Regions from separate parts of the Cobetia amphilecti genome, predicted to be linked through region 1. Evidence: riboswitches for the same ligand, from Rfam matches in the RefSeq annotation. Region 1 holds a riboswitch; the other holds the start of a gene.
The links. A riboswitch is a leader RNA that binds a small molecule or an ion and turns the genes downstream of it on or off. The one in region 1 is predicted to bind thiamine pyrophosphate.
Positions count from the first base shown of each region.

Region 2: it holds a riboswitch for thiamine pyrophosphate, as region 1 does, so the genes downstream of both, R1T44_RS07840 (ABC transporter ATP-binding protein) here and thiC (phosphomethylpyrimidine synthase ThiC) in region 1, are expected to answer to the same signal.

Region 1 is NZ_CP136695.1:3,451,389-3,458,971, reverse strand. Features, by position in the region: gene thiC (phosphomethylpyrimidine synthase ThiC) at 1-1,792, opposite strand, end outside; TPP riboswitch at 1,919-2,059, opposite strand; gene tenA (thiaminase II) at 2,220-2,879, opposite strand; TPP riboswitch at 3,026-3,152, opposite strand; gene R1T44_RS14750 (TIGR04282 family arsenosugar biosynthesis glycosyltransferase) at 3,306-4,031, opposite strand; gene R1T44_RS14745 (TIGR04283 family arsenosugar biosynthesis glycosyltransferase) at 4,024-4,734, opposite strand; gene R1T44_RS14740 (PQQ-dependent sugar dehydrogenase) at 5,386-6,618, opposite strand; gene R1T44_RS14735 (lysophospholipid acyltransferase family protein) at 6,839-7,583, opposite strand, start outside.
Region 2 is NZ_CP136695.1:1,816,428-1,824,010, reverse strand. Features, by position in the region: gene R1T44_RS07850 (potassium/proton antiporter) at 1-988, opposite strand, end outside; gene R1T44_RS07845 (phosphotransferase family protein) at 1,126-2,091, opposite strand; TPP riboswitch at 2,256-2,369, shown strand; gene R1T44_RS07840 (ABC transporter ATP-binding protein) at 2,428-3,180, shown strand; gene R1T44_RS07835 (ABC transporter permease) at 3,177-3,944, shown strand; gene R1T44_RS07830 (ABC transporter substrate-binding protein) at 4,091-5,377, shown strand; gene R1T44_RS07825 (MFS transporter) at 5,491-6,759, opposite strand; gene R1T44_RS07820 (alpha/beta fold hydrolase) at 6,756-7,580, opposite strand.

The sequences.
Region 1 (7,583 bases):
TGCGCGCGGTGTCCGGGTCCAGGCCCAGATTGAACTGGTCTTCCCAGCGGAACTCGAAGCGCGCCTTGGAGAGCGCATTGTCACGGCGTTGCGCGCCCGGGTGGCCCTTGGCCAGATCGGCGGCATGCGCGGCGATCTTGTAGGTGATGATGCCGGTCTTGACGTCGTCCTTGTTGGGCAGGCCCAGGTGCTCCTTGGGGGTCACGTAGCAGAGCATGGCGCAGCCGAACCAGCCGATCATCGCGGCGCCGATGCCGGAGGTGATGTGATCGTAGCCCGGGGCGATGTCGGTGGTCAGCGGGCCGAGGGTGTAGAAGGGCGCCTCGTCACACTCGCTGAGCTGCTTGTCCATGTTCTCCTTGATCAGGTGCATCGGCACGTGACCCGGGCCCTCGATCATGACCTGGACATCGTGCTGCCAGGCGATCTTCGTCAGCTCGCCGAGTGTCTCGAGCTCACCGAACTGGGCGGCGTCATTGGCATCGGCCACCGAGCCCGGGCGCAGGCCATCGCCCAGTGACAGGCTGATGTCGTAGGCCTTGCAGATCTCGCAGATGTCCTCGAAGTGGCGATAGAGGAAGCTTTCCTCGTGATGCGCCAGACACCACTTGGCCATGATCGAGCCGCCGCGCGAGACGATGCCGGTCACGCGGCTGGCGGTCAGCGGCACATAGCGCAGCAGGACGCCGGCGTGGATGGTGAAGTAGTCAACGCCTTGCTCGGCCTGCTCGATCAGCGTGTCGCGGAAGATCTCCCAATCGAGGTTCTCGGCCACGCCATCGACCTTCTCCAGCGCCTGATAGATCGGCACCGTGCCGATGGGCACGGGAGAGTTGCGCAGAATCCATTCACGGGTCTCGTGGATGTTGGCGCCGGTCGAGAGATCCATCACGGTGTCGGAACCCCAGCGGATCGCCCAGGTCATCTTGTCGACCTCTTCCTCGATGGAGGAGGTGACCGCCGAGTTGCCCAGGTTGCCGTTGACCTTCACCAGGAAGTTGCGGCCGATGATCATCGGCTCGCTTTCCGGGTGATTGATGTTGGCGGGAATGATGGCGCGGCCGCGGGCGACTTCCTCACGCACGAATTCGGCGGTGATCTCGTCGGGCAGGTTGGCGCCGAAGCTGTGGCCCGGGTGCTGGTGGCCCAGAATGCTCTCGACGGCTTCGCTGCCCTGATATTCCTCACGCAGCGCGATACGACGCTGATTCTCGCGAATCGCGATGTATTCCATCTCGGGGGTGATGATGCCCTGGCGCGCATAGTGCAGCTGGGTGACATTCTTGCCCGGCAGGGCACGACGCGGGCGGTGGTCCAGCTCGAAGCGCAGTGACGACAGGCGCAGGTCGGCCTGGCGCACGCGGCCATATTCACTGCTCAGCTGAGTGAGCTGTTCGGTATCACCGCGTTCCTCGATCCACTTCTCGCGCAGCGGCGCCAGGCCCCGGCGGATGTCGATCTCGACCGCCGGATCGGTGTAGGGGCCGGAGGTATCGTAGACGACGATCGGCGGGTTCTCTTCCAGACCGCTGGAGGTCTGGGTCGGCGAGCAGCCGATCTCGCGCATGGGCACGCGGATGTCCGGGCGGGAGCCTTCGATATAGATCTTGCGCGAGCCGCTCAGCGGTGCGATGGCGGCGGCGTCGACCTGTGCTTCGCTGGCGAGATGGCGGCTGCCATCCTTGCGACCGGCACGCGCGCGTGCCTTGGGGGCAGCATCAGGCTGCGAGGCGAGCGGTGACTCGGCGGCGTTGGTGGCTTGCGGGTCTTGTGTCGTCGGGGCAGTGCTCATGCAGGTCTCCTCAAAGGGCGACGTCACGGCTGACGTCATCATGGGAAGACCGTGCGCAGGGAGAGGATGGTCGTCGCCGACTCCTTGCCAACAGGTGGCCCGGGAGCGAGGCGGCCGCGCGCAGCGGCTGGCCATCAGCTTGATTCCTACGCCGGTCCTAACCGGTTCAGGTTCCACGGGACCCCTTGCTGGCAAGCTCGCGCGTCAGGGCGGCGAAGCATGCATGCAGGATCTCAGCCGGTTCCACCGGCACCCCGTCAAGCGTGTTCAGATTTCAATGCGAGAGTGTGTTGCCCGAAGCGTCAGGCTTGCCACGGGGAGCATTCTCGCATCCAGGCTCTGTTGGCCTGTCGGTCGTGCCATCCATGGAGGATGGCGTCATCCCGAGCGGTTCATGGCGAGCGCCGGGACGTCAGTCTGTGATGACTCAAGCGCGATCGAGGCCCATCTGCCAGAAGTCGATCTCGAGTCGCGTGGCGTCCCGGAAGACATCGACCAGTTCACCCAATCGACGCTCCGAGACCTCCGAGAGCCGCGCATCCAGCCATTCACGCTCGGCTTCGACGGCTTCCTTGAAGTCATCGCTGGAGTACATCGCGATCCAGTCCGCGTATGGATTGTTCTCGATCTCGGTGGTGTCCTGATCGAGCAGCCACTCGGCGATCTCGCCGTAGCCGATCAGGCAGGGCGCGAGCGCCACGTGCAGATCGAGCAGGTCGCCGCGCTGGCCGCAATCGAGCACGTAACGGGTATAGGCCAGGGTGGCGCGGGATTCCGGCAGCTCGCTCAGGTCATCCTCGCTGATGCCCCACTCGCTGCAGTAGCCGATATGCAGATCGAGCTCGGTATTGAGGATGGTGTCGAGACTGGCCGTGGCCTGACGCAGCTCCGCGAGGGTGCGGCTCTTGTAGGCGGCCAGCGCCCAGGCGCGCGCGAAGTGGATCAGGAACAGGTAGTCCTGCTGCAGGTAATGGCGGAAGGACTCCTCCGGCAGACGACCTTCGCCCAGCTGGCGAACGAAGTCGTGCTCGAGATAGTCACGCCATTCCTCGGCGCAGGCACTGGACAGGTCGTTGAAACTAGGCATGACGCATCCCTCGGTGAGCGTGCTGACGACCCGTGATGGGGCGGCAGGTCTCTGGCGCAAGCGTGGCCAGTACCGGAACAGGAGCAGGGGAAAAGCGGGGGAGGTGCCGACAGTCACCGTGAGAAAGTGGTGACGATATCGAGTGGCATCGCTTCGCGCTTGATCCCTACGCCGGTACTAGCCGGATCAGGTTCGGCGGGATCGTCATTCACGCAAGGACATTGCCTGCGCATGACATCTCAGCCGGTCTTACCGGCACCCCGTCAAGCTGTGACATATGAGTCACGATGCAGCGAGTGTAACAGCCCTGCGGCGCAGAAGAAGGGCAGTGTGAGCAAAAATGCATACGACTTTGGGAGGCATGCCGAACGTGTAAAGAGCCTCAGACGGGCTTATAAAGAGTCTCAAGCGGGCTTATAAAGAGCCTCAAGCGGCAAGGTCGGCCATGAGCGCCGGCAGGTGGCGCGACAGTCGCGCAAGGTCACGCGGCTCATCGACATCCCAGCTGGTCGGCAGGCAAGCGGCCGTTCTCCCGGCTCGGGCCAGCAGCTCCAGAGTGTCCCGGCAGACATGGGCATGACTCCAGCGGGGTAGCAGGAAGGCTTGCGGGCAGGGCGCCTTGAGGCCGATCAAGCCATAGCCGCCATCGTCGGTGGGCTGAAGCACCGCGTCGTGAGTGCGCAGTCTATGGGCTGCCTCGCGCAGCCGCTGGCTGTCCAGCGCCGGCAGATCGGAGCCCATCAGCAATACCGGCCCCTCGGGCAGATGTCGGGCCATGGCCCGGGACATTCGCTCACCGAGTTCCCCCTGCGGCTGCGCCTCGAAGGTGAGGTCGGCAGAGGCATCGACAACGCTTCGCAGCCTGGCTTCCAGCGCTACCCGCAGAGCCGCCTGTTCAGGTGCCTGGCTCGACGGCTCGGCAGAGGCCGTCAGCATCACCACGACCTTGCCGAGGCGCGCGGCGCAGGCGTGGTCAACGATATGGCTCAGCATCCGCGCATAGAGTCGAGCTGCGCCCTCGGGGCCGAGTGCGGGGATCAGGCGTGTCTTGCAGTGGCCGGCGATGGGCAGGCGACCGAAGATGATGAGAGTCGGGCGCACCTCTGACGCGGCATCAGCTGTGGGCAAGGTAGGCAACGGCGCGTCACGCATGGGGCATGCCGCGCTGCTCACAGGCTTGCGCCGCGGCGCGATAGCCGTAAAGGCGTGCCAGGCGTGCAGGGGAGATGCCACACCAGGCCGCCAGCCGCAGTCCCCACATCTTGACGATGGTGCGCCAGACGCCGTGGGTCTCCCAGCGTCGACCGCTGGTCGTGACACGCGCCGTCAGGTTCATTGGCGGGGTCAGATGCTTGAGCTGGGCACTCAGCCAGATATCTTCCATCAGTGGCATGTCGGCAAAGCCGCCGATGGCCTCGAAGGTCGAGCGCTGCACGAACTGGGTCTGGTCGCCCGTGCTGATGCTGGTCAGCCGCGAGCGCAGATTCATCATGGCGGCGATCATCGGTAACCACGGCGACTCGCCCTTGATGCTGACATCGAAGCGGCCCCAGTCGCTGCGGCGATGCGTCGTGACGGCCTCCTTGAGCAATGCCAGCGCATTGTCGGGCAAGTCGGTATCGGCATGCAGAAACAGCAGCCATTCTCCGCGTGCACGCGCGGCTCCGGCATTCATCTGGCGTGCCCGGCCCGGCTCACTGTTCAGCACGGCATCACACAGCGGTCGGGCCAGTGAGGGGGTGCCATCCGTCGAGCCACCATCCACCACGATCACTTCACAGTCCCCGCCCGCGCGCAGGCGACTCAGGGCAATCAGGGTTTGCACGATGCCGGCTGCCTCGTCATGCACCGGCATCACGATGCTCAGCCAGGGAGCGCGCGTCAGGTGCGTGCATATGCTCGGCAGGGAGTCCCGGCTGGCGGACGTCCGTGATGCTGGGGGTGGCTGCTGGTTCATGGCGGCAGGCTCCGACGATGGCGTATTCGTTGGATCATACGCAGGAGTTCGTAGGCTGGATGCACGAGCGAGAGACGCTCTCTCAACGCGTCATCGTTCATTAAACGCTTGGCGTCGACCCAGTGTCGCTCCATGGCCACACAATGCCTAGCTGGCCATTGGGTGCATGCGAGGGCACAGGACTACATTTCTGTAATTCGAAGGCGGGGCATGCAAGGCAGGTTTTCAGAATCTGTAGCAGGCAAGCGCTGCATTCATACATAGGCCCTATTCACAGGCCCTATTCATAGGCCCTCTGCCAAGCAGCTCCTGGAAAGAGAGCCTGGAAAGAGAGCCTGAAGAGAGGGTTTGGAGAAGAGGGCTTGGAGAGAGGGCTTGGAGAGAGGGCTTGGAGAGAGGGCTTGGAGAGAGGGCCTGGACAGAGGGCCTGGACAGAGGGCTTGGAGAGAGGGCCTGGACAGAGGGCTTGGAGAGAGGGCTTGGAGAGCGCACGTGACTAAGGGCCAGGGCCTCGCTTCTCAAAAGCCCGTTCTGCTGGAGGTCAGGCCATCAATCGAAGGTGAGGCGATAGAGGCCAGCCGCGCCGCTATCCGAGGTGAAGTACAGGCTGCCATCAGGGCCGAACAGGACATCGAGCGGGCGAATCCAGCGCTGACCGCTGCTGCTGTCCTGCAGACCGGTCAGCACTGGCACCAGGCGTGCTTCAGTGTCTGGCGTCGCCAGCTTGAGGCCCAGCAGGCGAGGCTCACGGCGGCTGGCCGGGTCTCCCGCGGCGTTGCCGGAGGGCGCCGTGCCCCAGCTGCCGTGGACTGCCACCACGACATCCATGTCTGCAGCCAATGGATGCTCTGGCGGTACCACCGCGATTCCCATCGGTGCACTGCGAGCGGGGGGCTCGGCCAGCGGCGGCGCAATCTCGTCACGCTCACGCGGTGAATCGCTCGTGATGCAATCATCCGCCTGCCAGCGGCCATCGACCCACTGATACCAGGGCATGCCATGGAAGCTGCCTTCGCGGGCAGCAACCACCAGCTCGCGAGGTTGCTCATAGCCCCAGTGGTCGGGCCCGTTGTTGGTGGCCAGCAGGCGCGGCTCACCTTCCCTACCTGGCTGCCAGGCGAGGCCCACCGGGTTGCGCAGCCCGCTGGCCCAGGGCTGCCAGTGCGGCGCATCGCCGGATTCCTCAAGGCGCAGCACGCCACCGCGGCGTTCACTGAAGGAGTAACCCTGGTCGCTGCCTGCAAGGTATTGATTCGAGCAATTGCCCTGGATGCCCAGCGCCAGATAGAGGCCACCATCCGGCCCGAGACTCAAGGTGCGCGAGTTGTGGCCACCGCCGCCGGGCAGGGCGATCAGCTCACGAAAGTCATCGCGGGTGAGAGCCTCGCCGGGTGAATAGTCGGCGACCAGCAAGGCTGCAGTGGTCGCGACATAGAGCTTGTCACCGCGCACCACCAGCGAGTGTGGATAGCCCGACAGTTCGACCAGTGTCTTCACGGCAGAGAGGCTGCCGTCCGGCGTCAGCTGAGCGCGATAGACACGCTCGGCCCGCGAGCCGATAAGCAGTTCGCCAGCATCAGTGAGGTGCAGCATGCGTGGACTGTCGAGCGAGGCCAGCCGCTCGAGCGTGGCGCCCTCAGGCAGCTTGAGCGCTGGGGCATCGCTGGGCACTTGCTGAGCGCTCACCAGCGACAGTGAGGAAGCGGCATCTGTCTCTGCATGGGCCGGCAGAGACAATGCGAGACAGGCCGCCGCGGCGCCTGTGACCAGGCGTGTCGCCACACTTGTTGCCAACCTTGTCGCCAAGCCTGTCATCAGGCGTGCCGGCAGGCGTGTCGATATCGCCCGGGACAAGGAGGGGCGCCGGGGCGATGCGCCACTTGTGAGGTGAGCGGTGTGAGCGACGTGAGCGGCGTGAGTCTCGATCGGCATCCTTGCCTCCTGTCATTGCGCCATGCGCATTCAGTCTGGGAGCTGATGGCCTGTTGCGCCAGTGCTGCCCTCAGCCGCGCTTGCTGGCCTTGCGGCGATGCTTGAAGTAGCGGCGCCAGCCCTTGAGCGAGAAGAAGGAGTAGGTGCGCGCATAGAAGCGGGCTTCCTGCCAGCCCGGTTGTTGCTCCATTTCCTGCGGGCTCTTGCGCCAGCGCTTGTATTCCCACTGATACTGGGCCGGCGCCAAGGCGATCGCCGCTTCCACCGAGGCATTCACCCCGCGTGCCGAGGCGACTTCCTCTTCGCAATAGACTCCCTCATCCGCAGCGAGGAAGTGGATGGCGAAGCCATGGCCATCTTCCAGACGCTGGGCGACACCGGTGACGACGCGCGCATCGGTTCTCGCCACCAGCTTGGGCAGCAGGGTGGCGGTATAGGCGGGCCGGCCATAGAAGTCGGCGAAGACGCCGCTGCCACGGCCCGGCTCCTGATCCGGCAGTATGCCGATCGCTTCGGCGCGCTTGAGTGCCTTGAGCAAGGCGGCCACGCCGCGCGAGTTGGTGGGCACCAGGCTCGCGCCCATGCGTTCACGCCCGTTGCGGATGATCGGGTCGAGGCGTTCGAACTTGGGCGGCTCGTACATGGCGGTGAACGGGAAGTGGCTGGAGAGCCAGAAATTGAGCACTTCCCAGTTGCCGAAGTGCGGCGCCAGCACGATGACGCCGCGCCCCTCGGCGCGGGCCTCGTCGAGCAGGTTGCGGCCGTGGACCTCGAGAATCGAATCGCGCACGACGTCTTCATCGCCCAGCCACACC
Region 2 (7,583 bases), 1.6 Mb from region 1:
AGCGGAAGCGGAAGAACGGCTTGAGACACAGGATGACCGCCAGCGGGCGCACCACCAGAATCAGCGCCACGCTGAGGATGGCGGCCGGCAGCGCGAACTGCAGCATGGTCGAGGGCGAGACCAGAAGGCCCAGCATCAGGAACAGCACGATCTGCGAGAGATGCGCCAGGCCATCATGCACCGGTAGGATGTGCTCCAGATGCCGGCCGGGGTGATTGCCGATCATCAGGCCGCACAGATAGATGGCAAGGAAACCACTGCCGCCCATCTCGTTGGTGGTGGCGAACAGACTCAGGCCCAGCGCCAGCGCCAGCAGCGAGTAGAGGCCGGGCGCGAGGTCCAGATAGCGCATCAGACGGGCGATCAGCCAGCCGCCGGCGATGCCCATGGCGGCGCCGACACCGAACTGCAGCAGGAAGCTCATGATGCCCGACGCGACGCCGGAGAGCTGACCGGTCAGGATCTCGGCCAGCGTGATGGTCAGGAAGATCGCCATCGGGTCGTTGGTGCCGGACTCGATTTCCAGCGTCGCACCGACACGCTCATTGAGGTGAACGCCCTGGCCGCCCAGCAGCGAGAAGACCGCCGCGGCATCGGTGGAGCCGACGATGGCTCCGACCAGCAGGCCTTCGATCAGGGTGAGATCAAACAGCCACATGGCCAGAAGGCCCACCAGACCGCTGGTCATGAAGACCCCGACGGTGGCCAGCACCAGTGCCGGTTTCAGGCCGGCACGAAACGTGGACAGCCGCGTGCGCAGGCCGCCATCGAGCAGGATGAGCGCCAGCGCCAGGTTACCGATCATGTAAGCGGATGAGGCGTCGTCGAACTGGATGCCCAGTACGCCATCTTCACCCGCCAGCATGCCAAGGCCGAGGAACAGCAGTAGCAGCGGCATGCCAAGACGCGCCGAGACGCGGCTGGCCAACACGCTCAAGGCGATCAGCGTGCCTGCCAGCAAGAAATAATAATTCAGGTTCTCTACCACGAGTGCTCCCCCGCCAAGCCCTACATCAGATCTCGAGTGACGTCCATGACGACTCACCCACAGTATTCCATGTCAGCGATGGGGCTGCAGAGAAATTTCACACCTTTCATGTACTTGCAGCGTGCAGCACGCGGATTTCACGCCAGGCTACGCGGCGAGACCCAGGCTGGGGCTGCCGCAAGCTCAGCATAGGGCCGCGGACCGAAGGCCTCCATCGCCCACAACAGCGCACGGCACAGCTCGCGCTGGCCGTCGAGATCGATCATGCGCCCATGGCGCGAATAGCCCTTCATGAAGGCCTGACGCTGCTCCGGCGTTTCCAGCAGCAACTCCACCAGCGCCCAGTCGAACTCGATCGGCGCCCACACCAGCGCTTCCCAATCGCTCCATACCCAGCCTGTGGCGGCGCACAGGTATTGATCGGCGCGCATGTCCGGCAGACACCACACCGCGCGAGTCGGTGCCGGGAAGGTGCGCTTGAGCAGCGTGCCAAGCTCCGCGCGACGCGGGTGATGGGCAAGAAAGCGCGTGACGCGGGTATTCCAGTGCAATAGCGGCATCGGCTGCGCCAGCGGCTGGCCGAAGCCGGACACCGTGTCCTGATGCAGGCGACCAAGCTGGTCGCCCAGCAGCTCACAGAAGGTGATGCTGAGATCGCTCGGCTGCCCGCTGGACCACGGCAGGTGCCAGATGGGCGCGCCATCGAGACGCCCCAGAAAGGTCAGGGGCAGTGGCGGAATCGGCAGACGCGCGGGCAAGGCGCCCGCTAGTCGCGTCAGGCCCTCCGGCGTCGCCCAGCGATCGGCGCCGAAGACCCCGCGCATGGCGCGCCAGAAGGGGTCATGGTCTGGGCCGGTGCGCGCCAGCTTGATGAGGCCGGGCGTGCCGCCACGCTGGCGCCATAGCCAGTTGGCGCTATCCGGCCAGGCGAGCGCCAGCGGCTCGAGCGGTTGACCCAGATAGGTCGAGAGCCGGCGGGTCAGTGACTCCTCGGGCCAGCCCCTGGGCACGGGACGCGGCTCGCCCACGGCCTCAGCCGTGCTCGGCCGCCGTGGGGGAACGGGATAACTGGAACAGGTCGAGAGATCCGGTGTGTCGGGCATGATGATCTCCTTGGGCTACACGTCTTGTTACAGTAATGCTCAGCATACCCAAGGCGTGGCACATCGGCATAGTCCGTTTCGCACGCCACCTCTGCCCTGCCCACCGGACCCGCCCCCTGACCCGCGTCGGACAAGACACCGGCAAGAGAGTGACGTTACACTGTCGACCTGGATGGGGGTGCCCGAGGATGGGCTGAGAGCCGCAGCGATACGTCGCGCGACAACCCCTGGAACCTGATCCGGTTGATACCGGCGGAGGGAATCCCCGACGCGTGCCCTGCACGGCGCGTCACCTGCTTCCTCCTGCCGGCACGCCGCCTGACCACGGAATTGCCTGTGTCGCTGGGACTCACCCTCAACAACGCACGAATCGATTACGCCGGCCACACGCTGTTCCGCGATATTTCCGCGCGTCTGGAAGCCGGTAGCTGGACGGCACTGCTGGGGCGCTCCGGCTGCGGCAAGAGTTCGCTGCTGCGCCTGCTGGCCGGCCTTGAGATGTCAGACCTCCACCAGCTCGACCTCGCCACCGATGACGGTCAGCCGCTGACCGACCGCGTGGCCTGGATGGCGCAGCAGGACCTGCTGCTGCCGTGGCGGCGCGTCATCGACAACCTGTGGCTGGGCGATGACCTGCGCCGGCGGCCGCGCAATCGCAAGCTTGCTCATGAACTGCTGGCCGCGGTCGGGCTTGAGGGCCGTGAGCAGGCCTGGCCGGACGCCCTCTCGGGCGGTCAGCGCCAGCGCGTCGCCCTCGCCCGCACACTCTACCAGCAGGCGCCGGTCGTGATGATGGACGAGCCGTTCTCGGCGGTGGATGCCATCACCCGTCTGGAGCTGCATGATCTGGCCAGCCGCCTGCTCAAGGGCCGCACCGTCCTGATGGTGACCCATGACCCGCTGGAGGCATTGCGCCTCGCCGATCAGCTGCTGGTGCTGCGCCCGTCGAGCCTCCCGGGCCACGGCGCCGAGCTGGAACGCCTGCCGGGGCTTGGCGCCGCACGCCCGGTGCCACTGGATGACCCGGCCCTGCCACCGGCGCAGGCACAACTGATCGCCCGCCTGCGTGATAGCGAGGAGGCCGCATGAAACGTCTGCACGCCATGCGTCACCTCGTCATAAGCGCGCTGCTCCTGCTGGGGCTGTGGCAGCTGATCATTGCCGTCACCGCCGTACCGCCCTACATTCTGCCCACGCCGCAGGCCGTGCTCGAGGTCTTGATCGAGAAGGCGCCGCTGCTGGCCCATCACGCTGGCGTCACCATCAGCGAGATACTGGCCGGGCTGGTGCTGGGCATTCTGCTCGGCCTTGCCACCGCGCTGGCGCTGGCCTTCATTCCCCGCCTGCGCCGCACGCTGCTGCCGATGCTGCTGATCAGCCAGGTGATACCGCTGTTCGCGATCGCGCCGCTGCTGGTGCTGTGGCTCGGCTATGACATGCTGTCCAAGGTGGTGATGGCGACACTGATCATCTACTTCCCGGTCGCCTCCACCGGCTACGACGGCCTGCGCCAGACCCAGCAGGGCTGGCTGGATCTTGCCCATACCCTGGGTGCCAGCCCATGGCGCCGACTGATCCACATCCAGCTGCCCGCCGCGCTGCCGGCACTGGCCTCCGGCATTCGAATGGCCGCGACCGCCGCCCCCATCGGCGCCGTCATCGGGGAATGGGCCGGTGCCAGTCAGGGGCTGGGCTATCTGATGCTCAACGCCAACGCGCGCATGGAGATCGACCTGATGTTCGCCGCCCTGCTGGTGCTGGTCGCCTTCTCCCTGCTGCTCTATTTCTCGCTGGATGCGCTGCTGCGCGCCCTGATGCCCTGGCACCGCGACCGGCTGACACGTCTGAGCTGACACGCCTGGGCTTCGAGCAACTACCGCAAGACCGCAAGATCGCGTAACCGAAAGACGCAACGACGCTCGACACAAATTGCATGAGCCTGACGACTGCCGCCCACGAACGGCAGCACCACTACCCTGTGATCACAAGGAACTCCGCCATGTCTCTTTCGTCATCGGCGCCACGGCGCAAAGCGCAGCCGACACGTTCACCGCGTGCCTCGCTGCTGTCCACCGCCTTCGCCACCCTGCTGACCACGCTGTGCCTGAGCAGCCTGCCAGCCACCGCCATGTCGGCCCACGCCGCCGAGGCAGAACCCGCCACCAGCACCCAGTCAGCGCCGGAAATCGTCGCTCAGCAGGCCGAGGTCGGAGTGAACGGTGACTCGACCGCCTCGGCGCCGGTGGCAAGCCAGGAAGCCGTGGAAGCGACCGCCGGCGCCGCCGAGCAGGCCAAGAACGGCGCTGAACCAGCCGCCAGCGACGAACAGAGCGCTGATGCTGACTCGAAGGGCGTTGCCAATGACGCTACCAAGGACGCTGCCACCGCCGAGCAGCCATTGACGCAGTTCAAGGTCATGCTCGACTGGTACACCAACCCCGGCCACGCCCCGCTGGTGCTGGCGCAGGAGCTGGGCCTGTTCAAGAAGCACGGTCTTGATGTCGAGCTGATCGCCCCCGCCGACCCGAGCGTGCCGCCCAAGCTGGCCGCCGCCGAGCGCGTCGACATCGCCATCAGCTATCAGCCGCAGCTGCACCTGCAGATCGATCAGGGCCTGCCGCTGGTGCGTATCGGCACCCTGGTCGCCACGCCGCTGAATGTGGTGGTGGTGCGCGCCGACAGCGACATCCAGTCGATCGCCGACCTCAAGGGCAAGCGGGTCGGCTACTCGGTAGGCGGCGTCGAGGAAGTGCTGCTCTCCACCATGCTGCAGCACAGCGGCCTGACGCTGGATGACATCACGCTGACCAACGTCAACTTCTCGCTGACGCCGTCACTGCTGACGCGCAAGGTCGATGCCGTCACCGGCGCCTTCCGCAACTTCGAGCTGGCCCAGATGGCCCAGGAAGGCGTCAAGGGCCGCGCCTTCTACATCGAGGAAGAAGGCGTGCCGACCTATGACGAGCTGATCTTCGTCGCCAACAGCGACAGCTACGAGCGCAAGCAGGCCCAGTACGCCGGCTTCCTCGCCGCCGTCGGCGAAGCCACCGCCTGGATCATCAACCATCCGGACCAGGGCTGGGAGATGTTCCGCGACTCCGACCCGGCACTGGATACCGAGCTCAACAAGGAAGCCTGGTACGCCACCCTACCGCGCTTCGCGCTGCGTCCTGCCGCGCTGGATGCCGGCCGCTACCGTGACTTCGAGGACTTCCTGTTCGAGCGCGGCATGATCAAGAAGCGCCAGTCGCTGAGCCACCTGGCCGTCGACGTCAACACGCCCTGAGGCGTTGAGCGCTTGAGCGCGCCCCATGCAAAACGCCCTGTCGGAGATTCCGACAGGGCGTTTTGGGTTCAGGACCGGCTCGCTCTCGCCGTCTTGTGCCTATTCGACAAGCGCTAGCGGCGTGCCAGGCGACGCGACAGCCACAGGATCTGCAGCGGCTGAATCACCAGCGCGATCATCAGCACCGCGACCAGCAGCGGCATGCCCTCTAACGCGCCGCTCGGGGTGCTGACCAGCAGTCCGGCGCCCACATAGCTGCCGGCGGCGGAACTCAGATGCTGCACGGCACTCTGGGTGCTGGTGAAGGCCGCTCGCTCGTGGTCGGCGGGAATGAAGCTGTTGAGCGTATTCTGGGTCACACGCCGCGCCGACGAGAACAGCATGTAGGCGCCGAAGCCGATCCAGATCAGCGACGGTCCCGGCGAATGCAGCAGGAAGGCCCAGCCGACCAGCGCCGTCATCAGGCAGGTGATGGTGCCCGGCCAGACACAGCCATAGCGATCACACAGCCGCCCCGTGAGTTGCATGCCGACCAGCGACAGGCCGCCACCGATCATGTAGAGCCCACCGAGATCCTCACGCGGCAGGCCCAGATTGAACAGCAGATAGCTTGCCAGGTTGGGAATCACCAGGAAGTTGCTGAACATCGCCGTGGCGATCAGCGCCAACCCCAGCCGATGGTCGGGCTGGGCCAGGATCTTCAGGATCGTGGTGCCCTTGCGGCTGCGCTGACGTGTCTCGGGGTTATCGAGATGGCCGCGGATAGGCGGCAGTATCCAGGCCAGCAGCCCGCATACCAGCAGCGCCAACAGTGCCACGGCGCGAAATGGCGCCTGCCAGCCGAAGCCCTGCGACAGCCACAGCGCAAACGGCAGCCCCAGCACCGAGGCCACCGAGAAGGCACCCATCACCAGGCCCATGGCACGCCCCCGACGTACTCCCGGCACCACGTCGATCACGATGGCCAGCGCCGTCGCCGCCGCCGGCCCGCCGAACAGGCCGCCCAGCATGCGCGCCGCCAGCAAGGTCTCGAAGTCGGTGGCAAAGCTGGCGATCAGGTGACAGAGCGCCGCGCCGAACAGGAAGCCCAACACCGCCCAGCGCCGATCGAAGCGATCGGCGTGTCGCGTCCACAGCAGAGTGCCCACCGCGGCGGCCAGCGGATAACTGCCGACGATATAGCCAAGGTGATCCAGCGGAATGCCCAGCGAGGTGGCAAAGTCGGGGCCCAGCGCCATCACCATGGTGAAGCCCATGATGACGGCGAACTGCAGCAGGGTGACCAGCGCCACCACCAGGCGCTCGTGGGTGGTCACCGGCGGGATGACCCGCTCGCTCGCGGCCGGCTGACGATTTTCGGAGTGGCTGCTCGGCGTACTCAAGCGCGTGCGACGCGATCAAGGAACGCCACCACCGCCTGCTGGAACTCGCTGGCACGCTCGGCGTGCAGCCAATGGCCGGCCTCCAGCGAGTCATCTTCCAGCGCAGGGAAGTGCTCGCGCATCGTCGCCAGGCCCTCGGCCTGCACATAGTTGGAGCGCGAGCCCCACAGCAGCAGCGCCGGCAGCTCGATTGGCCCCTGACCGTGCGGCGCCTCGACGATCTGCGGGTAGCCCGCCGCGATATGGTCCAGCCCGACGCGCCAGCCCATGGCGCCATCGTCGAGACGCACCAGATTGGTGGCGAGGAACTGGCGAATGGCCGGGGTATCGACATGCTGCGCCATCACCGTGTCGGCCTCCTTGCGTGAGGCCGGGCGCGCGTCACGTACCGCCTCGAAGGCGGCAAAGATATCGTCATGCCCGTGGCCATAGGCGACCGGCGCGATATCGGCGATCAGCAGGCTGCGCAGACGCTCGGGCGCCTCGAGTGCGACCTGCATGGCGACCTTGCCGCCCATCGAGTGGCCCAGCAGGTCACAGCGCTCGATGGCAAGGCGGTCGAGCAGCGCGAGGACATCCGCGGCCTGCTCGGGGTAGCTCATGCCGGCCACGTGCGGACTGCGGCCGTGGTTGCGCAGATCCACCGCGATCACGCGGCGCGTCCGCGACCACGACTTGATATGCGAACGCCAGTTGTCGGCACTGCCGAACAGGCCGTGAAGAATGACCAGCGGCGTCGCGTCCTGCTGGCTCGTTGTCTGTTCCTCGGCGCCATCACGAGCATCGCTCTCGTGGTAATAAAGCTCGACCGTTGTGCTCATCAT